DNA from 3 places in the Rhodococcus sp. 077-4 genome. Region 1 is predicted to be linked to each of the others. Evidence: riboswitches for the same ligand, from Rfam matches in the RefSeq annotation. Region 1 holds a riboswitch; each other region holds the start of a gene.
The links. Region 1 has a riboswitch for thiamine pyrophosphate ahead of thiO (glycine oxidase ThiO). Riboswitches for the same ligand answer to the same signal wherever they lie in the genome.
Positions count from the first base shown of each region.

Region 2: another riboswitch for thiamine pyrophosphate. It lies ahead of ACNEOT_RS24520 (TenA family protein); the one in region 1 lies ahead of thiO (glycine oxidase ThiO).
Region 3: another riboswitch for thiamine pyrophosphate. It lies ahead of ACNEOT_RS01015 (3-oxoacyl-ACP reductase); the one in region 1 lies ahead of thiO (glycine oxidase ThiO).

Region 1 is NZ_JAJPWC010000001.1:1,351,121-1,358,832, forward strand. It holds gene ACNEOT_RS06600 (hypothetical protein) at 1-662, opposite strand, end outside; gene ACNEOT_RS06605 (NUDIX hydrolase) at 749-1,585, shown strand; gene thiE (thiamine phosphate synthase) at 1,582-2,274, opposite strand; TPP riboswitch at 2,310-2,421, shown strand; gene thiO (glycine oxidase ThiO) at 2,390-3,469, shown strand; gene thiS (sulfur carrier protein ThiS) at 3,466-3,681, shown strand; gene ACNEOT_RS06625 (thiazole synthase) at 3,686-4,471, shown strand; gene ACNEOT_RS06630 (ABC transporter ATP-binding protein) at 4,703-5,656, shown strand; gene ACNEOT_RS06635 (ABC transporter permease) at 5,656-6,426, shown strand; gene ACNEOT_RS06640 (M20/M25/M40 family metallo-hydrolase) at 6,453-7,712, shown strand, end outside.
Region 2 is NZ_JAJPWC010000008.1:3,535-11,246, reverse strand. It holds gene ACNEOT_RS24535 (carboxylesterase/lipase family protein) at 1-113, opposite strand, end outside; gene ACNEOT_RS24530 (hypothetical protein) at 212-856, shown strand; gene ACNEOT_RS24525 (sugar porter family MFS transporter) at 974-2,371, shown strand; TPP riboswitch at 2,435-2,534, shown strand; gene ACNEOT_RS24520 (TenA family protein) at 2,528-3,250, shown strand; gene ACNEOT_RS24515 (ABC transporter substrate-binding protein) at 3,247-4,260, shown strand; gene ACNEOT_RS24510 (ABC transporter permease) at 4,238-5,074, shown strand; gene ACNEOT_RS24505 (ABC transporter ATP-binding protein) at 5,067-5,813, shown strand; gene ACNEOT_RS24500 (LCP family protein) at 5,826-7,121, opposite strand; gene ACNEOT_RS24495 (FMN-dependent NADH-azoreductase) at 7,142-7,712, opposite strand, start outside.
Region 3 is NZ_JAJPWC010000001.1:205,562-213,273, reverse strand. It holds gene ACNEOT_RS01030 (lactate 2-monooxygenase) at 1-7, shown strand, start outside; gene ACNEOT_RS01025 (alpha-amylase family glycosyl hydrolase) at 7-1,302, shown strand; gene ACNEOT_RS01020 (hypothetical protein) at 1,292-1,606, opposite strand; TPP riboswitch at 1,713-1,805, shown strand; gene ACNEOT_RS01015 (3-oxoacyl-ACP reductase) at 1,855-2,616, shown strand; gene ACNEOT_RS01010 (LLM class flavin-dependent oxidoreductase) at 2,618-3,886, shown strand; gene ACNEOT_RS01005 (TetR/AcrR family transcriptional regulator) at 3,880-4,467, opposite strand; gene ACNEOT_RS01000 (quinone oxidoreductase family protein) at 4,555-5,490, shown strand; gene ACNEOT_RS00995 (alpha/beta fold hydrolase) at 5,466-6,389, opposite strand; gene ACNEOT_RS00990 (PDR/VanB family oxidoreductase) at 6,402-7,508, opposite strand; gene ACNEOT_RS00985 (metal-dependent hydrolase) at 7,505-7,712, opposite strand, start outside.

The DNA.
Region 1 (7,712 bases):
ACCAGCGAGCCGATCGCGAACAGTGGGGGACTGGTGAAGCGCTCCTGATCGGCCGACACACGCGACGCCTGCTCGGTGTACAGCTTCTCGGCCAGCGGCAGCAAACTGGTCTGCATCATCGTCGACGCCTCACCGAGATACGCCGCGCCCACCGGATTTCCGCTGCGATTGTTGGCTCGCGCCGTCTCGACCAGACCGCTGTACACCGGCAGCCCGGCGGCGATCTGAGTCAGCACTGCGCTGGTGGCCGCGTCGTTCTCGGTCACTCCGGCCGAGGCCGCGATCAACTCCGACGATGCCTCCCCGAGCGCCTGCGAGTATCGCTCGCGTACCTCGGGCGGCTCGAGTCCGCCGGCGATGAATGCCGTCGCCGCAGCCGCATCGGCCACCGACAGTGCCCCGTACAGATTCTGTGCCGAGTTGGCGAACGGCTCGGTCCGCACCAGCAGGGTGCCCAGAGTGTCGACCCGTTCGGTCACGGCCGTCGATGCGAGATTGCCGACCGTCAAGGCCAACACCACCAGAGCCGTTCCCATCGCGACCAATCGCGCAGGCGTCGAGCGCATCGTGTATCGAACCGGTGGCTTGCCTGCAGTGGCACCGACGTGCGTAGCCGTTGTCGGGGGGACGGCAGCGGAGGGGGTAATGCCGGCCGCGATCACGCTCCCGAGCATATAAGCAGGCGGACCGTACTGCAGCCACTACAGCTCACTGACTACCGGCAGATGATTCACCTAGGCTGGTGAGCATGCGTGGTGACGGGGACGGCTGGGTGATCGGCGAGGACGGCACTCGGCACTGGGGAAAGCACGGTGCCGCGGGACTGCTGCTGCGTGCCCCGTCCGACGCACGCGAACCGATGGTGCTGTTGCAGCATCGCGCGCTGTGGAGCCACCAGGGCGGAACGTGGGCATTACCCGGCGGAGCCCGTGATTCCCATGAGAGCACCGCGCACGCGGCCGTTCGCGAAGCACACGAGGAAGCCGGAATCGCGGCCGAACAACTGTGTGTGCGCAGCGAGCGTGTCACCGCGAGCGTCGAGAGCGGCTGGTCGTACACCACCGTCATCGCCGATACCGATCATCCGTTGGCCACCGTGCCCAACGGTGAGAGCACCGAACTGCGCTGGGTACCGGAATCGATCGTCGCCGAACTCCCACTGCACCCCGGGTTCGCGTCCAGCTGGCCGTCGCTGCGCACAGTTCCGCTGCGGGTGCTGCTCGACACCGCCAATGTGCTGGGCTCGCGGCCGAACAGCTGGTGGAAGGACCGCGCCGGATCCACCGCTGCCTTGCTGACCTCGCTCGCTCAGACGCTGCCGCGCACCGTCGAACTGCCCAGCGGCCAGTACGGCTGGCTCACGCGCATCGAGGCCGTGCTCGAAGGCCAGGCCCGTGACGCGCAGGTGGACGATCCGCGCATCCCGGTCATCGTCGCCGACGGCAGTGGCGACGACACCCTCGCCGACCAGGCCAATCTCGACGGCGATCTGACTGCGCTCGTCACGGCCGACCGCGGACTACGTGACCGGTTGCCGGAATCGGTGCAGGTCCTGACGCCGTCCGCAGTACTGGGTTGGCTCTAGGCCTGCAGCGCCTGCACCAACTCGCGAGCCGCAGCCTGCGGGTCCCTGGCCTCGGTGATTGCTCGGACCACCACGATGCGATCGGCACCGGCCGCCCGAACCTGATCCACATTGGTCGCGTCGACGCCGCCGATGGCGAACCACGGCCGTTCCGGGAGCGCGTCCGCAGTGGCCCGCAGAGACTCGAGTCCCGCCGCAGTTCGATTGGGCTTGGTGGGCGTCGGCCACACCGGCCCGACGGCGAAGTAGTCGACGCCGTCCTCGATCGCGGCGAGCGAGGACTGTGCGCGATTCTGCGTCGACCGCCCGATCACCACGTCCGGGCCCAGAATCTGTCGTGCGTAGTGCACCGGTAGATCGCCCTGACCCAGATGCAGTACGTCGGCACCCGAGGCCAACGCCAGATCCGCGCGATCGTTGACCGCCAGCAGTGCACCGTGCCGCTTGGTCGCAGCGAGCAGGACCGCCAGCGCGGCGAGCTCGTCCTTGGCTTCGAGGGGACCGAACTCACGCTCACCGGCGGAGTTCTTGTCGCGCAGCTGAATGATGTCGACGCCACCGGACAACGCGGCCTCGGCGAACTGCGCGAGGTCGCCCTTGTCGCGCCTGGCATCGGTACACAGGTACAGGCGAGCGGACGCAAGACGCTCACGGGGACTCTGGTTGCGGGCGGTCTGAGATGGATGCACGAAACGAACTGTATTCTCATGGAGGCCGTAAAACGAAGATTGATCGCGGGAGTCCCAGGGTTCGTGGGGCTGAGAGTGGGTTCGCCGCCCTTACCGTCAATACCTGAACCCGATCATGCGGGCGCAGGGAGTGAGGAATCGCGTGCACATCGTTGTGATCGGCGGAGGCGTCATCGGGTTGTCGACGGCGCTGCGCCTGGCCGACGACGGTCACCGGGTCGTCCTTCACGACCCGGCTCTGGGAAAGGGCGCATCCTGGGTTGCCGGCGGGATGTTGGCTCCGCTGTCCGAGGGCTGGCCTGGCGAACACGAATTGCTGCATCTGGGTGCTGCGTCGTTGGCGCGCTGGCCGGAATTTGCCCGACGCCTCCCCGGTCCCTCGGTGTTCTCCGCGACCGGATCGGTGACAGTGGCCCTCGACTCCGCCGATGCCGCCGATCTGCGAACGATCGCCGAATGGGTAGGCGAACAGGGCCACGAGCTCGAGATTCTGGGACGAGCGCAGCTACGCGAGCTCGAACCTGCTCTGGCGCAGAACATTCGGCTCGGACTGCTCGCTCCGACCGAACTGTCCGTCGACAATCGAGCACTGGTTGCCGCGCTCGAGCAGGCGTGTCTCGACGCGGGAGTGGAGTTCTCCACGGAGTCGGTCGACACCATCCCCGACGCCGACCAGGTGGTTCTGGCTGCCGGTGCGCAGTCGGCCGCGCTGTGGCCATCTCTTCCGGTCCGGCCGGTCAAGGGCGAGATCCTCAGGCTGCGCAGGCGGCCGAGCGCAGCGCCACCGCCACACCGCACCGTCCGAGGAACCGTGCACGGACGTGCGATCTACCTGGTACCGCGCGGCGACGGATTGGTCGTCGGCGCAACACAATACGAATCCGGCCACGACACCCAAGTCACCGTCGCCGGGGTACGAGACCTGATAGCCGACGCCGAACGGCTCATGCCGAGCATCGGCGAATACGAACTCCACGAGACCGCTGCCGGACTGCGGCCGATGAGCCCGGACGGACTACCCCTGATCGGCAGGCTGTCTCCGACGGTGATTGTCGCGACCGGTCACGGCCGCAACGGGATTCTGCTGGCCCCCATCACCGCCGACGCGGTCGCCGCGCTGGTTTCCGGCGACACCCTGACCGAGGCGAAAGCGGCTGCACCTCAGAGATTCTCGCAGATCGAAAGGACACCATGACACAGGTCGCGATCGGAATCACCGTCAACGGTGAAGACCACCTGCTCACCGAGGACATGACCATGCAGCAACTGCTCGAGTTCCTGGGCATGCCGGAGAAGGGCATCGCCGTCGCCGTCGACGGCGCGGTGCTGCCCAAGAGCCGATGGAACACCACCGGAGTCGAAAAAGGTTGGACCATCGACGTTCTCACGGCCGTTCAAGGTGGTTGAGAGCATGACGGCTGAAAGTACTGGTCGTTCCGCAGGCTCCACTCCTGGCCTGACGATCGCCGGCCGCACCTTCACCTCCCGGCTCATCACCGGCACCGGGGGAGCGGCGAATCTTGCGGTACTCGAGGACGCACTCGTCGCATCCGGAACCGAACTGACCACCGTCGCGATGCGTCGCGTCGACGCCGCCGGTGGGACGGGTGTGCTGGATCTGCTGCGACGCTTGAACATCGCCCCGTTGCCGAACACCGCGGGCTGCCGTGGCGCGGCCGAGGCAGTTCTCACCGCGCAACTCGGCCGTGAGGCACTCGAGACCGACTGGGTGAAACTCGAAGTGATCGCCGACGAGCGAACCCTGCTGCCCGACGCCATCGAACTGGTCAAGGCTGCAGAGCAACTCGTGGACGACGGCTTCCAGGTGCTGCCGTACACCACCGACGACCCGGTATTGGCCAAGCGTCTCGAGGACATCGGCTGCGTGGCCGTCATGCCGCTCGGCTCACCCATCGGCACCGGCCTGGGCATCGCCAACCCCCACAACATCGAGATGATCGTCGACGCCGCGTCGGTGCCGGTGATCCTCGACGCGGGCATCGGCACGGCCAGCGACGCCACTCTCGCGATGGAACTCGGCTGCGACGCAGTGCTGCTCGCGACCGCAGTGACCCGCGCGAAAGATCCCGCGCTGATGGCGTCGGCGATGCGGAATGCGGTGGAGGCGGGATACCAGGCCCGACATGCGGGCCGAATCCCGAAGCGATTCTGGGCGCAGGCCAGCTCGCCCATGTGAGTGGCTGCGTCGGCGGCGCAGCACGCAAACGCGCGCGCATGTGCTGAACGCGCGCGGATCAGTGGCGGATACGAGGGCGAATCCGTGCGCACCTGACGAACGCGCGCGCGTTTGCAACCGCAGGCCGCCGATGCCGCCTGCTGTCTCAGGGTGTGTGTCATCCGAAAGGATGATGCTTGTCGCGACTGTGGGTCGATGTGCTGACGGGTGTCGATCGGGGACAGTTGTCCCATGATCGAAGTGACAGGACTGACCAAGCAATACGGCGCGGTGACGGCGGTCGACAACCTCACCTTCACCATCAAACCCGGCATCGTGACCGGCTTCCTCGGCCCCAACGGCGCAGGCAAGTCCACCACGATGCGGATGATCCTCGGTCTCGACCGTCCCACCTCGGGAACGGCGACCATCGAGGGCAAGAGCTACAGCGAACTGAAGCAACCACTGCGTACCGTCGGCGCTCTGCTCGACGCCAAGTGGGTGCATCCCAACCGTTCTGCGCGTGCGCACCTCGAGTGGATGGCCGCCTCCAACGGCATCCCGAAGTCGCGCGTCGACGAGGTGCTGCGGCTGGTCGGCCTCAGCGATGTCGCGAAGAAGAATGCCGGCGGATTCTCGCTCGGTATGTCGCAGCGGCTCGGCCTTGCAGGCGCGTTGCTCGGCGACCCGAAGGTGTTGCTGTTCGACGAGCCGGTCAACGGCCTCGACCCGGAAGGCATCGTCTGGATTCGAAAGTTCATGCAGCGGCTGGCAGCCGAGGGTCGAACCGTTCTGGTCTCGAGCCACCTGCTCTCCGAGATGGCGCAGACAGCAGAGCATCTCATCGTCATCGGACGCGGCAAGCTGATCTCCGATTCCACGGTGCAGGAATTCATCGACCACGCATCCGAAGCCTCGGTGCGAGTACGCAGCCCGCAGCTCGACGGCCTCCGCAAGGCCCTGACCACAGCCGGTCTCACCGTGCGTGAGCCGGACAGGACCGACGAACTGCAGCCCTCGCTGGTTGTGCTGAACTCGAGCACCGACGCAATCGGCGACATCGCAGGCCGTGCCGGAATCACACTGCACGAGTTGGCCTCTCAGCGAGGTTCGCTCGAGGAAGCATTCATGAAACTGACCGGAGACACAGTGCAGTACCACGGCGAAGAAACCAATTCTCAGCAAGCGATGGGCGGTGCACTCTGATGGGCGTCTTGGCAGCAGAGAGAATCAAATTCACCTCGACCAAATCACCGTGGTGGTGCAGCGCGATCATCGTGGTGCTCGGTCTCGGGTTCGCGGCCATTCTGGGTTGGGCTGCGAAGTCGGCCCTGAGCCTCGACGCGCCCGAGGGCATTCCACCCACGACCGCCGCCGATGTCGTCGGGGTCGGAGTCGGCACGTTCGGTGCCATGGTGCTGATGATCCTGGCCGCGTTGACCGTGACCAGCGAATACCGGTTCGGCATCATTCGCACCACGTTCCAGGCGGTGACCAACAGGGGATCGGTTCTGGGAGCCAAGGCACTGCTGGTGGGCGTTTACGGTGCAATCCTGTCGTTCGCGCTCGCGGTGGTCGGGCTCGTCATCGCCAAGGGTCTGGCAGGCGAGCAGGCGGGCGTATTGCTCGGATTCGACGTGGACGGTACGTGGCGCGTCCTGTACGGCACGGCCATCCTGGCATTCGTTCAGGTCGTTCTCGCGATCGGCGTCGGCGCTCTCGTTCGACAGTCGGCCGGTGCGATCGCGATCCTGCTGCTGTGGCCGCTGCTGATCGAGAACCTGGTCGGCCTCATTCCGAACGTCGGGGCGAAGATCCAGGCGTTCCTGCCGTTCCTGAATGCCAATCACTTCCTCGGCTCCGATGGCGGAATCGACTTCCACTGGGGTCCGATCGGCAGTCTGATCTACTTCGTCGCGTTCACAGCGGTGATCTTCGGCGCAGCAGTGTTCGTCGTCAATCGTCGGGACGCCTGACGCCGCTCGCCGGTAGGGTGTCCGCTATGCGGAAATCCTTGCTTGCAGGTAGCGCCGTCACCGTCTTGATTCTGGCCGGTTGCTCGTCCACCTCTGGTACAGGGGACGAGGAACCGGCCAGAGTTTTCGCGACACCCGACGGGCCCGGCCTGTCCGAAGCCGTCACCGAGGACGCTTTGGTAGGACACCTCGAGGAACTGGAAGCCATTGCCGCCGCACACGACGGAAACCGCGCGGCCGGCACCGCCGGATACGACGCGAGTGTCGATTACGTTGTCTCGCAACTCGAATCGGCTGGATTCGAGGTGACCACCCCGGAGTTCGAGTTCGAGACCTTCGATGCGCAGACGCAGATCCTGAAATCGGGCGGCACCGAGATTCCGGTCTTCGCGCTCAGCTATTCGCCGACCACCACCGCCGAGGGCATCACCGCACGCGTCGTCGGTGCTCCCGCAAATGCAGACGGTTGCGAGGCAACCGATTACGCCGGTCTCGATCTGGCCGGGGCCGTCGCCGTCGTGCCACGCGGAGTGTGCCCGTTCGGTGTGAAACAGACCGTCGCAGCAGAACTGGGTGCGGCGGCAGCGATCATCGTCAACAACGAGCCGGGACCGCTGGATTCGGGGACACTCGGCGACCCCGAGACCGCGAAGATACCGACCGGCGGAGTGAGCCAGGAGGACGGCGCAGCCGTGCTGGCCGCACCCGAGGTGACGCTCACGCTCGTCACCGAGACCGACAAGACCAAGAGCCGCAACATCATTGCGCAGACCACCACCGGATCCACCGAGAACGTGGTGGTCACCGGCGCGCACCTCGACAGCGTCCCCGAGGGCCCCGGCATCAACGACAACGGAACCGGTACGGCGGCAGTACTCGAAACCGCACTGCAGATGGGTAGTGCCCCCGAGGTGACCAACGCGGTGCGCTTCGCCTTCTGGGGCGCAGAGGAGAGCGGGCTCGTGGGCTCCACCAAATACGTCGAGGGCCTCTCCGACGAGGACAAGCGAAACATCGCGCTGTACTTGAACTTCGACATGATCGGCTCGCACAACGCCGGGTACCTCGCCTACGACGGAGACGATTCCGACAAGGTGGGTGAGCCTGCAGGACCGGCCGGATCCGACGCCATCGAGCGCACCTTCGTCGAGCGACTTGCCGCCGATGGTGTCGCCGTCGACGGTACCGATTTCGACGGCCGTTCGGACTACGGCCCGTTCATCGAGGTCGGCATCCCGGCCGGTGGTGTCTTCAGCGGCGCGGACGAGAACAAGACCGCTGAGCAG
Region 2 (7,712 bases), on a different contig from region 1:
TAGGGAATGCCCCTCCAGGCCACGATCGGCGACGCGTCGGCGTCGACCGGATAACCGAGGACATCTCCGTACGGCGTACTCACGCACACCGTGGAATCGGATGCAGCGTCCATCGAACCTCCCGTTCGGTCGTTGCCCAACGTACCAACATCATCCACAGCGTCGGTGCCGTCTCGTGCGGTGTCGTCGACCTCGAGTGAAGGAATCGACGATGAAGAGAATCGGATGGACCGCAGCGTTGGTCCTCGGGACTGGCCTGCTCACTGCCTGCGGATCGGGCGGAGGCGACGCACCGATGGCGACCGTCATCACCGACCGACCCACTCCGATCACGACGGCCGAATCGGCGACATCTGCCGCGCCGAGCACCTCATCGCCCTCGATGACGACGGCCCCGTCCACCACCACAGCATCACCGACCAGTCCTGCTGCAGCACAAGCGAAACCGCAGGATTACGCAGGCAAGGCACCCGGCTGGTACTACTTCTCGAGTCCGAGTGGAAAATTCGAGTGCGGTATCGCCGTCCTCCAATCCTCGATCGCCGGCTGCCACGGATCACTGCCGGATTCGGCACCCGAGGTTCCCGGCAGTGGGGCGTCGGGAACGGCGGTGAAACCCAATGCGGTTCAGCTGATCGCCGGGTCCCCCGCGAAGTTCGAGAGCCTGGGCGACCCCAAGTTCCACCGTTTCGACGGTCCAGCAGCGGCTCTGCCGTACGGCGAGGTGCTGACCGTCCCCGGAAGCGGCTCCACCAACGGTCTTCGGTGCAGCGTCGACGAGCAGACGGGGGTCACGTGCACCGATCAGGTCGGTCATGGTTTCACCGTCTCGGACGAGAGTTTCGACCTTCGCTGACGGCGTCGTTCGCGCGGCAAACTACCAGGCGTAATGTGCTGGGACGGTACGACAATTCCTGCCGTACGGTCTCCCAGCGGCCGACGCCCATGCGCGCGGCCGGAAGGTGCATCACTCATGAATCAGACCTCGGACCGTCACACAGCAAAGGTCATCGGTGTCAGCATCGCCGCAGCTGTGGGTGGATTCCTGTTCGGCTTCGACAGCTCGGTCATCAACGGAGCGGTCGACTCGATCGAAGATCACTTTCTCCTCGGCTCTTTCACCACCGGCTTCGTGGTCGCCATTGCGTTGATCGGATGCGCAGTAGGGGCCTGGTTCGCCGGTAGCCTCGCCGACCGTTGGGGACGCAAGAAAGTCATGGTGCTCGGCTCGGCCCTGTTCACCATCTCCTCGGTGGGTTCGGGGTTTGCGTTCAGTGTCCCCGATCTCATGCTCTGGCGAGTGCTCGGCGGACTCGGTATCGGCATCGCCTCGGTGATCGCACCGGCCTACATCGCCGAGATCGCACCGGCCAAGTGGCGCGGGGCCCTGGCTTCCCTGCAGCAATTGGCCATCACCATCGGTATCTTCGCCGCGCTGCTGTCCGACGCACTTCTCGCCGGTGCCGCGGACGGGGCATCCAACGACCTGTGGTTCGGCGTCGAGGCATGGCGCTGGATGTTCCTGGTCGGCGTATTGCCCGCCCTGGTCTACGGGCTACTGGCCACGTTGATCCCAGAATCCCCGCGTTACCTGGTGGGTCAGCACCTCGACGAAGAAGCAGCCAGAGTCCTCGCCGACATCACCGGCGAGCTGCACCCCGACGAGCGGGTGCACGAGATCCGACTGACACTGCGCAAGGAGTCGCGATCGTCGTTCGCGGATATTCGGGGGCCGAAGTTCGGCCTGCAGCCCATCGTCTGGGTAGGCATCACGATGGCCGTGCTGCAACAGCTGGTCGGCATCAACGCGATCTTCTACTACTCGACGACGCTGTGGCGTTCGGTCGGTTTCAGCGAGGATCAGTCGTTCACGACGTCGGTCATCACCGCAGTGATCAACGTGGTCATGACGTTCGTGGCAATCCTGTTCGTCGACCGAATCGGCAGGCGCAAGCTACTGATGGCGGGCTCGATCGGCATGTTCGGCGGGCTCGTCATGGCGTCGGTGGCGTTCTCGCAAGCGATCGGCAGCGGCGACGACGTGACGTTGCCGGCTCCATGGGGCGCGATCGCCTTGGTCGGTGCCAATCTGTTCGTCATTTTCTTCGCCTCCACCTGGGGTCCGATCATGTGGGTCATGCTCGGTGAGATGTTTCCCAACCGCATGCGAGCCATGGCGCTCGGTATCGGCACCGCTGCCAATTGGATGGCGAATTTCGCTGTCACGCTTGCATTCCCACCGCTGACATCCTCTGTGGGGCTGTGGGTGATCTACGCAGGCTTTGCCCTGTTCGCGGCGCTCTCGTTCTTCTTCGTCAAAGCCAAGATCACGGAGACCAAGGGCATGGAACTCGAAGACATGCTGGGGTGATGCCGGACCGCAGATCCAGGGGCGGCAGCAGCGACACCGAGTGACCGGTGTTACTGTCGCTTTCGTTCTGACACGGGGTGTGTCCGCCGATGCGGATGCTGAGATCAAACCCGCCGAACCTGATGCAGGTAATACTGACGAAGGGATGTCAAGGCGATGACGCCTGTTGTATCTGCGGACCCGGTCCGCTTCACCGATCGTCTGTGGAATGCCTCCGAGGACATTCGACGCGCAATCGACGATCTGGAATTTCTGCAACTACTCGGGGCAGGGACGCTTCCACTCGATACGTTCCGTCGGTACCTCGAACAGGACTCGCTCTACCTCTGCGGATACGTCAAGTCGCTGTCGTTGCTGGCTGCGCACGCACCGAACCCTGTTACCGGGGCATTCTGGGCGAGCGCAGCGGCAAGCGCCATGGACGAAGCCGCCTCGCACGAGGCGATGCTCACCGGTGGAGCGCTCCCGCCGTCGACCCGGACGCCCGAGCCCTCACCGGAATGCCTCGGGTACACGTCCTATCTGACTGCGACGGCGGCGACCGAACCGTATCCAGTTGCGGCAGCGGCAGTTCTACCGTGTTTCTGGATTTATGCCGATATCGGACGCTCTCTCGCCCGCGCTGCGAAGGCGGTTCTCGATCGGGATCCCGACCACCCGTATGCACAGTGGGTGGCCACGTACGACGCACCCGAATTCCACGCCATCGTCGACGCTGCGAAGAATTTCGTCGACGACGCCGCAGCCGCCGCGACTGCGCTGCAGCGCGAGCAGATGATCGACGCCTTCGTCGTGGCATCGAGATACGAATTGATGTTCTGGGACAGTGCTTTACATCCCACCCCATGGCCCCTGGCCGAGAGTGCGGTGTTCGCATGAGAACCACTCGAATCTTCGCGGCGTTGGCGGCCGCCGTCGTTGCCACCACCGGACTGGCGGGATGCTCCGACTCGACGGACTCCGACACCATTCGGTTCGCGCTCGACTGGACGCCGAATACCAATCACACCGGCCTCTACGTCGCGCTACAGGAGGGTTACTTCGCCGATGCGGGCCTGAACGTGGAGATCCTGCCGTACAACAACACGGCGGCCGACACCCTCGTCGATGCAGGTAACGCAGAGTTCGGAATCAGCACCCAGAGCTCGGGGGTTTTCGCCACCTCGGCAGGCGCACAAACGGTCTCGGTTCTCGCGCCGCTGCAGCACTGGGCGACGGGCATCGGAGTTCGCGCCGATCGTGCCGACATTCCGAGCCCCAAAGCATTGGACGGCAAGGTCTACGCCGGCTTCGGCGAGTCGGGCGAGCAGGCCGGTATCAGAAAGGTAATCCAAAACGACGGCGGCACAGGTGAATACGAGACGGTAGTGCTCGGCACCTCGGCGTACGAGGCAGTCTATTCCGGTACCGCCGACTTCACCGTCTCCTACTTCGCATGGGAGGGCATCGAGGCCGAACACAGCGGAACTCCCATGAAGTACTTCGATTACACCGACTACGGGTTCCCCGACGCCTATGCCCTCACGATCAGCGGAAACGAACCCTGGCTCGCGGCGCACCCGGACGAGGCGAAGAAGTTCGTGCAAGCACTCCAGCGCGGCTACCAGCTCGCCGCCGACGATCCCGACAAAGCTGCACAGGATCTGATCGACGCCAATCCGGGAACCTTCACCGACGAATCGCTCGTCTTCGAGAGCCAGCAGATGCTTGCGGCGAACTACATGAAGGACTCCACTGGCGAGGTCGGACGGCAGAGTCTCGACAAGTGGACCGCGTACTCGAAATTCCTCTACGACAGCGGCGTGCTGGCCGATCAAGACGGTGCGCCACTCACCGCAGAGCCGGACTGGTCGACCTACTTCACCAATGACTACCTCGGCGATCGATGAGCCGGTTACCGCTGACCGAGGCACTTACTCGTTCAACGGTATCCGAGCCTCGCTGCGGTGGGCGTGGCCTGCGCTCACCGTCGTCGTTCTGCTGATCGCCGCCTGGCAGGTCTACGTCGAGGTCAGCGGCATCCGGCCGCAGGTGCTGCCGTCCCCCGCCCGCGTGGTCGTCCAGGGTTGGGCGCAGCGCGATGCGATTGCCGAGAACGCCGCGGCGACCCTGCAGGTGACCCTCGTAGGCTTCGCCGTCTCCCTGGCTCTGGCGTGGTTGCTGGCCATCGCCGTGGATTTCTCGCCATGGCTGCGGCGTGCGTTCGTTCCCCTCTTCGTCGTGTCGCAGACTCTTCCGATCATTGCGATCGCGCCCCTGTTGATCATCTGGTTCGGATTCGGCCTGCTGCCCAAGATCCTGGTGATCGCCCTGGCCACGTTCTTCCCGATGGCCATAGGGCTCGTCGAGGGATTCGCTGCCGCCGACCGAGACGCGCGATCTCTACTGGCCAGCATGGGTGCCTCGAGATGGCAACAGTTCACGTACGTGCGGCTACCGTCGGCGCTGCCCAGGTTCTTCACATCGTTGCGAATCGGGATCACCTACGCCGTCGTCGGTGCGCTCTTTGCCGAATATGCCGGGGCCACTGCGGGTCTCGGCATCTACATGAGCCAGCAGAAGAACTCGTTCCGTACCGATCTCGTACTCGCGGCGGTTGTCGTCACGGCGGTGATCAGTGTGCTCCTGTTCGTTTCCACCTTCGTGGTGGAGCGGCTCGTGGCTCCCTGGGCACGCCACGGTTCGGCAGGTCTGCATGTCTGACTCGAGTACCGCCGACACCTGCATCGACGTCCGCGACCTGACGAAGTCGTTCAACGGCAACCCTGTGCTGGACGGCGTTTCGTTCGGAGTGCGCTCCGGTGAGTTCGTATCGATCATCGGCCCCAGCGGTTCCGGCAAGAGCACGGTGTTCAATATGTTGGCCGGTCTCGACACACCCGATTCCGGCTCTGTACGAGTCCCGCCGTGCGCCTACATGCCGCAGAAGGATCTGCTGTTTCCTTGGCGTTCCGTACTGGACAACACCACCCTCGGACTCGAGGTGCAGGGTGTCGCGAAGAAAGAGGCGCGCGCGCGGGCACGCGAATTGTTCCCCGTGTTCGGCCTCGACGGATACGAGTCCGCCAGGCCGTTCGAGCTCTCCGGAGGCATGCGCCAGCGTGCGGCGCTCCTGCGCACCGTTGTGCAGGGCCGGTCGGTAGTTCTACTCGACGAGCCGTTCGGGGCGCTGGATTCGCTGACTCGCAGTGAGATGCAGACGTGGTTGCAGCAGGTTTGGTCGGAGTTTCGGTGGACGATGCTGATGATCACCCACGACATCCGCGAGGCGGTCTATCTGTCCGATCGCGTGATCGTCCTCTCCCCCAGGCCCGCACACGTCCGACGGCAGGTGGAAGTGACGCTGCCCCGCCCACGCCGGCTCGAGATCGTGACGACGCCGCAGTTCGCGGCGATCGAAAAACAGTTGATGGACGTTCTGTCGATCACGTCGACGCTCTGACCGACCCGACGCTCAATCGACGCAGGGGATTCCGCCGTCGCTGTGCACACCCTCGTCGGGGGCAATAGGCAGATCCCCGGTCACGTCCGGTGTGGCGACCTCGAGCGGGGGCGATGCGGTCGCCGTCATCACTCCTGGCGCCTCTGTGATCGGCGGCGACAGTGGTGGTGGTGGTGGTGGTGGGTTGCCGATCAACCGCGCGGTTTCTGCTCTGATGGCGTCGACGTCGACGAGGTTGACGTCCTGGCCGTCCACCGTCTCGTAACCGGTGATCGGCAAGGTGTAGAAGTCGATGTTGCCCTGCAGGACGGCTCCGGCTCCGTTGGCGAGCCTCATCGGATCCAGAGATGCGTCGATCACGATGTCGTTCTTCGTGCCCGCGATCAACGCCCGCAATTCACCGATGTTCGCAAGGACACCCGACGAGCTGAGCTTGGCCATCACACCGGCCACGAATGCCTGCTGGCGTTTGGTTCGGTCCAGATCGCCGTTGTCGAGACCGTGCCGTTGCCGTACGAAGGACAGCGCCTGCGATGCGCTCAGTTCCTGGGCACCCGCCGGAAAGTCGGCACCCGAGTAATTGTCGTGGACAGGGTTGTTCAGGCATACCTGGATCGGCCCGACCGCCGTCGCCACGTCGTAGAAGCCGAGTAGATTCACTTCGGCGAAGTGGTCGATCGGCACGTCGAGCAAATCACGAACCGCGGTCAACGTCGCGCGTCGACCCGCCTCACGTGCTCTTCGCTCCCGCTCGGACGCATCCGAGACACCCGCGTCGAGCAACTGAGTGTCTGCGTCTGCTTTGGCCAGTCCATACGCTTCCTTGATCTTGCGCTTGCCGTATCCGGGGACCTCGACGTAGTCGTCGCGGGGAATCGAGAGTGCCGTCGCGCGGCCGCCGCCTGCCGGAAGATGAACCAGCAGAAGAGTATTGGTGTTGTAGCCTCCGACATCACTGTCGCCCGCGTGCAAAGTGTCGGTGACGAACTCCGCGGGCAGGTCGTTCCCGTCCATGTCCTTTCGGCTGTCGAGTCCGATCAGCAGGATGTTGGTGTCTTCGCCGTTGCCACTCGGATCGTTGTTCGCGATTCCGTCGAGGGCATCGGAGGTGGTCAATCCCGTGGTGGCTTCGCGGTACACCGCGAAGCCGATTCCACTCACCGCGACCGACGCGACCGCAGCAATGGCGATGACGACTCGGCCGACCCGAAGCGCAAGATCGTGCTCACGCGAGGACGTCTCGATGCGATGTCGACCCGATCCGCGAGCACCGCGGGTGATGTGGTCGTCTGGGCCGTTCTGGAGCACCTCGCCAGGCTACTCGGCACCTACCTGGGCAATGCTCCGCCCAATTTCAGAGCGAGATCATCGACGGCCGTCAGCGCAGTCCTCAGACTGGCTCGGGACTGCGGAACAAGCGGTTCGAGCGCGGGCACCCGCCCCGCGAGCGTCAGGTCGACCGGAACGAAATGGACATCCATTCCTAGTGCGACTCCGAGAACCTGCCGCAACTGCGCCGTGGCGTGGTCGGCGGACGCGCCGTCGGAACCAGGGCTGTAATCGTTGCCCCGACTGGTCACCACGACCGCGGGCTTGCCGACGAGGGGTGCGGTGTCACTGTCGAACGGGACGGTGATGCCGGGAACGTGTACGTGATCGATCCACGCCTTCAATGTCGACGGGATCGACCAGTTGTACATCGGCGCTCCGATCAGCACCACATCCGCCGAGATCAGCTCCTCGATCAGTTCGACCTGTAAGGCCTCGGCCGACGCGTCGACGATTTCGTCGGCAGAGCGTAAGTGTGGCGCCCAGTGCAGCGCCGACGTGGGTAGGTGCGGTAGCGGACTCGAGTGGAGGTCTCGATGGATCACGGAATGATCGGTCCCGATGGCATGC
Region 3 (7,712 bases), 1.1 Mb from region 1:
GTCCTGATGGAGTGGACGAAGCACGCCATCTGGTGGCACCTGTATCCGCTCGGATTCACCGGTGCGCCGGTGCACGGATGGGACGGCGAATCCCAAGCGGATCTGCATCGGCTGAACAGAATCGAGAAATGGCTCGACTACGCACTCGAGCTCGGGGCCTCGGGCATCGCCCTCGGGCCGATCTTCGAGTCCGAGAAGCACGGCTACGACACGGTCGACTACTTCCACGTCGACGGCAGGCTCGGCACCGACGAGGACATCGATGCGCTGATCGCCGCCGCGCACTCCCGCGGCCTGAAGATCATGTTCGACGGTGTCTTCAACCATGTGGCACAGAGCTTTCCGAAGTTCCGGCAGGCCCTGGACGAAGGCCCGAACTCCGAGGCCGCAGGATGGTTCCACCTCGACTTCTCCGGCGAGAAGCCGACACACCGCAACTTCGAAGGGCATGACGAACTCGTCGCGCTCGACCACGAGAGTGCGCATGTGCAGCAGTACGTCGTGGATGTGCTCTCGCATTGGCTCGAACGAGGCGTCGACGCCTGGAGGCTCGACGCGGCCTATGCGGTGTCGCCACGCTTCTGGTCGGCAGTGCTGCCGAAGGTTCGCGAAAAGCACCCGGACGCATACTTTCTGGGCGAGGTCATTCACGGCGACTACGACCGAATCGTCTCGGCCTCCACACTGGACTCGGTGACCCAGTACGAACTGTGGAAGGCAATCTGGAGTGGTCTGAGCGAGCAGAATTTCTTCGAGCTCTCCCACGCGCTCGAGCGGCACAACGGCTGGCTCGACGCGTTCGTGCCCGCCACCTTCGTCGGTAATCATGACGTCAATCGCATCGCCAGCGTCATCGAGGACGAGCGACATCTGGTGCACGCGTTGGTGGTTCTGTTCACCGTGGGCGGTATGCCGATGATCTACTACGGCGACGAGCAGGCTTTCCGCGGCGTCAAAGAGGATCGCGTCGGCGGCGACGACGAGGTGCGGCCCGAGTACCCCGACACCTCCGACGACCTCGCGCCGTACGGCTGGCCGGTTTTCCGAATTCACCAGGAGCTGATCGGGTTACGGCGTCGCAACCCGTGGTTGTATTCCGCGCGCACCGAGACTCTCGAGCTCACCAACACCGCGCTGCTCTACCGCGCACACGCGGACGGCAACTCGTTGACGGTCGCGCTCAACCTCGGCGACGATGCCATCGACTATCCGGTCGAGGGCAGCGAAGTATTGGCCGGTGAGGCATACCTGAACGGCGGGCGGCTGAGCGTTCCGTCGCACGGCTGGGCCGTCATCGGCTGAGAGCTCGGGCTGCCTTCGCGCGGTCGAAGAATGCCATCAGGTGAGGTAGCTGCTCGTCGGTCACGGTGAGGTTCACTCGGTCGCCGTTGTAGTGAATACCGCCATCGGGTGTACGTAGACCCACGACGACCTTGGTGCCGCCTCGCTTGGGCTTCGCGTCGACTCCGAGATGGTCTACGTGCCAGCGGCATCGACCGCCGGAGGCAACGGTCACCGCAGCGTCGAAGACCTCGACGATGCGGTGGTCGAGAACGAAGATGACGTTCTCGTCGAAGCGATACTCCAGGTAGACGCGTTCGGTCATCTCGGCACAGTAACTCGTCATGATCGTATTCGGGAATCTACCGCTCGCCCTAGAGAGCGGTAGCGACGGCAATGCAACCCCGGTCTCGGAAGTGATCGGTACAGTCGACCGCGACACGGGGTGCCCGACAGGGCTGAGAACACACCCGTCGAACCTGCTCTGGTTAGGACCAGCGAAGGGAATGTCGTGACGTTTCGGTATTTCCTGTCCCTCGCGACGGTCCCGACCTCGAACGAGAGGCGAGGCGTATGAGATTCGACGAGCAGACAGTGTTGGTCACCGGCGGAGGACGCGGACTGGGAGCAGCGATCGCCGCTGCCTTCTCCGGTCAAGGCGCACGCGTGGTGATCGACTACCGCAACAGCCGTGATGCTGCGGAGGCGCTGGCCGCCAGGCTCGGTGACAACGCGATTGCGGTGCAGGGCGACGTGACCGACGAGGGTGACGTAGCCGGGCTGTTCGACACCGCACGAACACATTTCGGCACCCCGATCACCACCGTCGTCAACAACGCGCTGGCGGACTTCTCGTTCGACGGAGATGCGCGGCCCAAAGCAGACACCATCACCTGGGATCGGTTCGACGCACAGCTGCGCGGCAGCGTCCGAGCAGCGTTGCTCACCACCCAGGCGGCCTTGCCGGGAATGCGCGAGGCAGGATTCGGTCGCATCATCAACGTGGGCACCAACTTGTTCCAGAATCCGGTGGTGCCGTACCACGATTACACGGCGTCCAAGGCCGCACTGCTCTCGTTGACACGCACCCTCTCCGCCGACCTGGGCGCAGACAACATCACCGTCAACATGGTCTCGGGCGGACTGCTGCGCACCACCGATGCCAGTGCCGCGACCCCGCCCGAGGTGTTCGACTTCATCGCAGCCTCGACCCCGCTGCAACGCGTCACCACCCCCGAGGAATTCGCCGACGCGCTGTTGTTCTTCGCCTCTCCGTGGGCACGGTCGGTGACCGGCCAGAACCTCGTCGTCGACGGCGGCCTGGTCAAGGACTGACATGCACCTCAACGCTTTTCTCTACGGTTGCGGCCACCACAGCGCGGCGTGGCGTCATCCCGATTCACGCGTCGAGGACCTGGGCAACATCTCGTACTACGAGGAACTCGCGCAACTAGCCGAACGAGGGAAGTTCGATGCGGTGTTCTTCGCCGACGGACACTCGGTACGCGACCCCGCCGGGGCAGGCAACTGGTTCCTCGAGCCGATCACAGCGTTGTCGGCCATGGCCAGGGCCACGACGCACATAGGTCTGGTCACCACGGTGTCGTCGACGTTCTACACCCCGTTCCACGCCGCCCGCATGCTGGCGTCCCTCGATCACATCAGTGGTGGCCGGGCCGGCTGGAACGTCGTCACCTCCATGTTCGACGCCGAAGCACGCAATCACGGGATGGACTCCATCCCGGCTCGTGACGAGCGTTATGCGCGTGCCGAGGAGTTCGTCGATACGGCTCTGGCACTGTGGGATTCGTGGGACGCCGACGCGTTGACACTCGATCGCGGCGGCAACTACGCAGACCCGGCGAAGGTGCATTCGATCGACCACGACGGCACACACTTTCGCGTGGACGGGCCGTTGACGGTACCGCGGTCACCGCAGGGCAGGCCCGTTCTGTTTCAGGCCGGGGCGTCGGGTCCGGGTCGTGATCTCGCGGCGAAGTACGCGGAGGCGATCTACGCGGTTGCCTACGATCTCGTTGCAGCGCAGCGCTATTACGAGGACGTGAAATCCAGAATCGATCATGCTGGTCGCGAGAGCGCCGCGGTGGGCATCATGCCAGGCCTGGTGACCTACGTCGGCTCGACCATGGAGGAAGCCCGCCGAAAGAAGTCCGAGCTCGATGCACTGCTGCCCACCGAGCAGTCGCTGGCCATGCTGTCTACCTTCACCGGGCAGGACTGCGCCGCTTGGGAACTCGACGCTCCGGTGCCGCCTTTACCCCCGGCGGCGGAGTTCACCGGACCGCAGGGCCGATACGAGACGATCCTGCGCATCGTGGAGAAGGACGAACCCACTGTGCGGGCGCTGCTCGGTACCCTCTCTGCGGGCGGCGGGCACGCCACCATGATCGGAACACCGGAGTCCATCGCCGACGAGATGCAGTCGTGGATCGGGCGCGGTGCCGACGGCTTCAACCTGATGTGTCCGCGTTACCCCGATTCTCTCGCGGACTTCGTGGACCACGTGGTCCCGATCCTGCAGCAGCGCAGCATCTTTCGCACAGACTACACCGAGTCGACGCTCCGCGGGCACCTGGCTCACTGAGTGGCCGGCCCGAAGACTCCCCGATCGACGAATGCAACCAGAGCGTCGAGGCCATCGTCGGAAGGGCCCTGCCACAGCCGGGCGAAGTTCTCCGCCGCACCGCCTATCAGCATCGCGGTGGTGGCAGGGGATGCAGGTAGCTCGACCCCCGCCTTCTCGAAGGCGGTGAGTCGGGAGACCCACGGCTCGAATTGAACCTGCGTGAATCGTTGTACTCGCTCCGCGAAATCGGGACTCACCAGCGCGGCGTCGCGGAGGGCGTCGATCACCACTCGATGCCGAGTGAGCAACTGCCAGAACACCTCCACGTGAGGACGCATCGTGGGGCGTTCGCGAGCCGTCGGATCCTGTGTGGCGACAATGACGTCAGCGTCCTCCCCGATCTGCTCGGCGAGCGCCAAGAGCAGTTCGTCCTTGCCTGCGTAGTGGTTGTAGAACGAGCCAGCCGCACGGCCCGCTTGTCGCGTGATGTCGACGATCTTGGTGTTGAGGTAGCCGGAACGGGCGAAGACGACGCGCGCTGCGTTCTCCAGCTCGATTCGGGTCTGCTCGGCCTGCTGGGCCCGCGTCGCGTTGGGCATCGACGCTCCTTCCCTGTTGACACCTGTACTGTCACGATACACACTGAATAACGATTCAGTGAATATGTATTCGTCGAAGGAGTGGCCATGCGAGCAGCAGTTCTGTCCGAATTCGGGGTGCCGAGGTACACCGACCACGAGAGCCCGGTCCCGGCCGAAGGTCTGGAGGTGATCGACGTTGCGGCCGCGACGCTCAATGCCGTCGATATCGCCATCGCATCGGGAGCGCATTACCTCAGCCCCAAGAACTTGCCGACAGTGAGCGGTATCGAAGGCGCAGGTACGGCTGCGGATGGCCGCCGCGTCTATTTCTCCCTACCCGTCTCGCCGTACGGTTCGATGGCCGAGCAGGCGCTGGTGCCGACGGGCTTGCTCATCGAACTACCCGATGGACTGGACTTCGCGGCGGCGGCAACCCTCGGCAATGCCGGACTTGCCGCGCTGATGCCTCTCACGCACGGCGGCAGACTCGTCGCCGGAGAGAACGTCGTGATCCTCGGTGGGACTGGAGTGGTCGGTCGCCTCGCCGTTCAGGCTGCCCGCCTACTCGGCGCGGGATCGGTCACCGTCGTCGGGCGCGACGAGGCCGCGCTCGAATCCACTCGCGAGCTCGGTGCCACGGCGACGGTCGCCATCGGTGACAGAAGCGTCGACGAGTTGCGCGACGCGATCCGACAGGCCTCCTCCGGCGCGGACGTCATCATCGACTACACATGGGGCACAGTGGCTCTGGCGGCGCTGCAGGCCGGAAATCGGCTCGTTCGCCTGGTGCAGATCGGTGATCGGGCCGGAGCGGAAATGACCGTGCCGGCGCAATTGATGCGATCGCTCGGCGCAAGCGTTCAGGGCTTCATGCCGATCCACTACGGGCCCGGCGCAGTGCAGCAGTCGTATCGCACGCTGACCGAATGGGCTGCAGCCGGCGAGATCGCCGTGCAGTACGAGACCGTACCGCTGGCCGAGGTGGCGGATGCGTGGGAGCGAGCCCCGCGCACCCGTCACAAGCTGGTACTGGTTCCCTGAGTGTGCCTCGCGTCCAGCGAGTCGATGAATTCTCTTGTCAATCGGGCGATGTCATCGGCATGTGAGATCGGCGACCAATGTCCGGCTGGAATGTCGTTGCGCGTCAGGTCCTTCACCCACTTGCCGGTGTCGTCGTAGTGGTACGGGCGCACCGCGACGTCCTCAGTGTTGACGATGAGGTGCACCGGGATGTCGATGTACCGATCCCGCGGATTGGTCAGCAGCGGAATGATGTTGGCCCGGTACAGATTTGTGCCGTTGGTTGCGTCCGACCACAGCGTGGGGTTCTGGGTGACGAGCTTCGGGTCCACTCCCGAGAATTCCTGGAGGAATGCCGGCCAGCCCTTGGCGAACTGTCGCTTGATCCGCAGGGTCGACAAGCCCGGGATGTGGAAGGTGACGGTGTACCACGAGGCCCGCGTCTGGGCGAGCACCTGTTTGATGCCTGCCAGGGTCGGGCGACGTAGGCGCGACTGAGACCACTTGCCGAGATGGTCGAGGTTGGGTCCCGAAATCGAAGTGTAGGAACGGATTCGATCCTTCGCCTGCGGTTGCGCGGCGGCCTCCCACACCTCGACTGCGCCCCAGTCGTGGGCGAGCACATGGACCGGAGCGTCGGGGCTGACGGCGTCGGCGACCGCGTAGAAGTCCGAGGCCAACCGCGCCAGCTTGTACGCCGACTGCTCGGCGGGAATCGAGCTCTCGCCGGCACCGCGGGAGTCGTAGCTGATCACCCGAAAGTGGTCCTCCAGCTGCGGCACGATGTGGCTCCACAGCTCGTGGGTATCCGGCCACCCGTGGACGAGGACGATGGGGTCGCCGTCGGGGTTGCCGCTCTCGAATACCGCCAACCGGATTCCCTCGTTGACGACCGTCGTACGAACCGCTTTGCTGCTCAACAGTTTTCCGTTCTATAGATCGAGGACGAGACGTGCGCTGCGTGCACGGGAGACGCAGATGAGCATGTGATCGCGCTGCTCCTCGGGAGTCAGCCGGGTCTCGAGGTGCTCGGGCTCACCGGACAGCACCCGAACCTTGCAGGTGCCACAGAACCCCTGCTGGCACGAGTACGCGACGTTGGGCTTCTGGGTCCTGACCGCAGTGAGCACGGATGCGTCGGCGGCGACGTCGAGCACGGCACCGGTGCTGATCAGCTGCACCTCGAACGGTGTGCCGTCGAGAATGGGCGGCGGTCCGAAGCGCTCGAAATGCAATGCGGTAGCGCGGCACTGGCGAAAGTCACGGCGGACGGCGTCGAGCATGGGGGTGGGGCCGCAGCAATAGACGGCACCTCCCGCGCTCGCGCGCGCGAGCAGCTCACCCTCGGCGGGGTAGCCGTGCACGTCGTCGGTGCGGATGAACACGCGGTCGGATTCCCAGCTCTCGATCTCGTCCAGGAATGGCATCGTCTCGCGGGATCGACCGCAATACACGAAGTGCCAGTCCATGCCGATAATCCGTGCGGCCCGAACCATCGCGATGATGGGGGTGATGCCGATGCCACCTGCGATGAACAGCGCACTGCCCTCGCCGACGAAAGGGAAACCGTTGCGGGGACCGCGGACGGTCACCTCGGTGCCCGGCTCCAGCCCGTGCATCTCGATGGAACCGCCTGCGCCGTCGGGGATTCGGCGCACCGCGATGCGATAGGAACTGCGATCGGACGGGTTGCCGCACAGTGAATACTGCCGACGACGCCCCGAGGGTAGGTGCAGATCCAGATGGCAACCGGGATGCCAGATGGGCAGCTGATCCCCCGTCGGCGACGCCAGGGTGAGGGCAGCGACGTTGTCGTCCTCGGCGATGATCTCGCGCTCGGTGACGACCAATTTCATTGCGGAATCGGGATTGTGGCCTGCGACGGCATCGTTGTACTCCGCACTGGCAGCGGCATGCATGTACCCGTTGAGGAACGTGCCGAGCACCTGCATCGAGCGGTCGGGTCGCCCGCGTCCGCGCAGATCCGGCGGCGCATCCTTGGGGAGGAACCGCGGGACGCGTCGTGAGGTGAGTTTCACCGTGCCGCAGCCTGCGCGGCAGGCGAGGACGCGAGGTACCGGACAGCCTGGGCGGTAGAGCCTTCCTGGCTCGGGTGGTACGACTTCTTGAGGTACCGCGACATGCTGCGAGCGACGTGCGACAGTGCGGGAAGGGTGCCGCGTTTCACGGACTTCCTCCACAGCGCCGAGCGAGGCTTGCGTACGGACTTCGGTGCGGTCGCC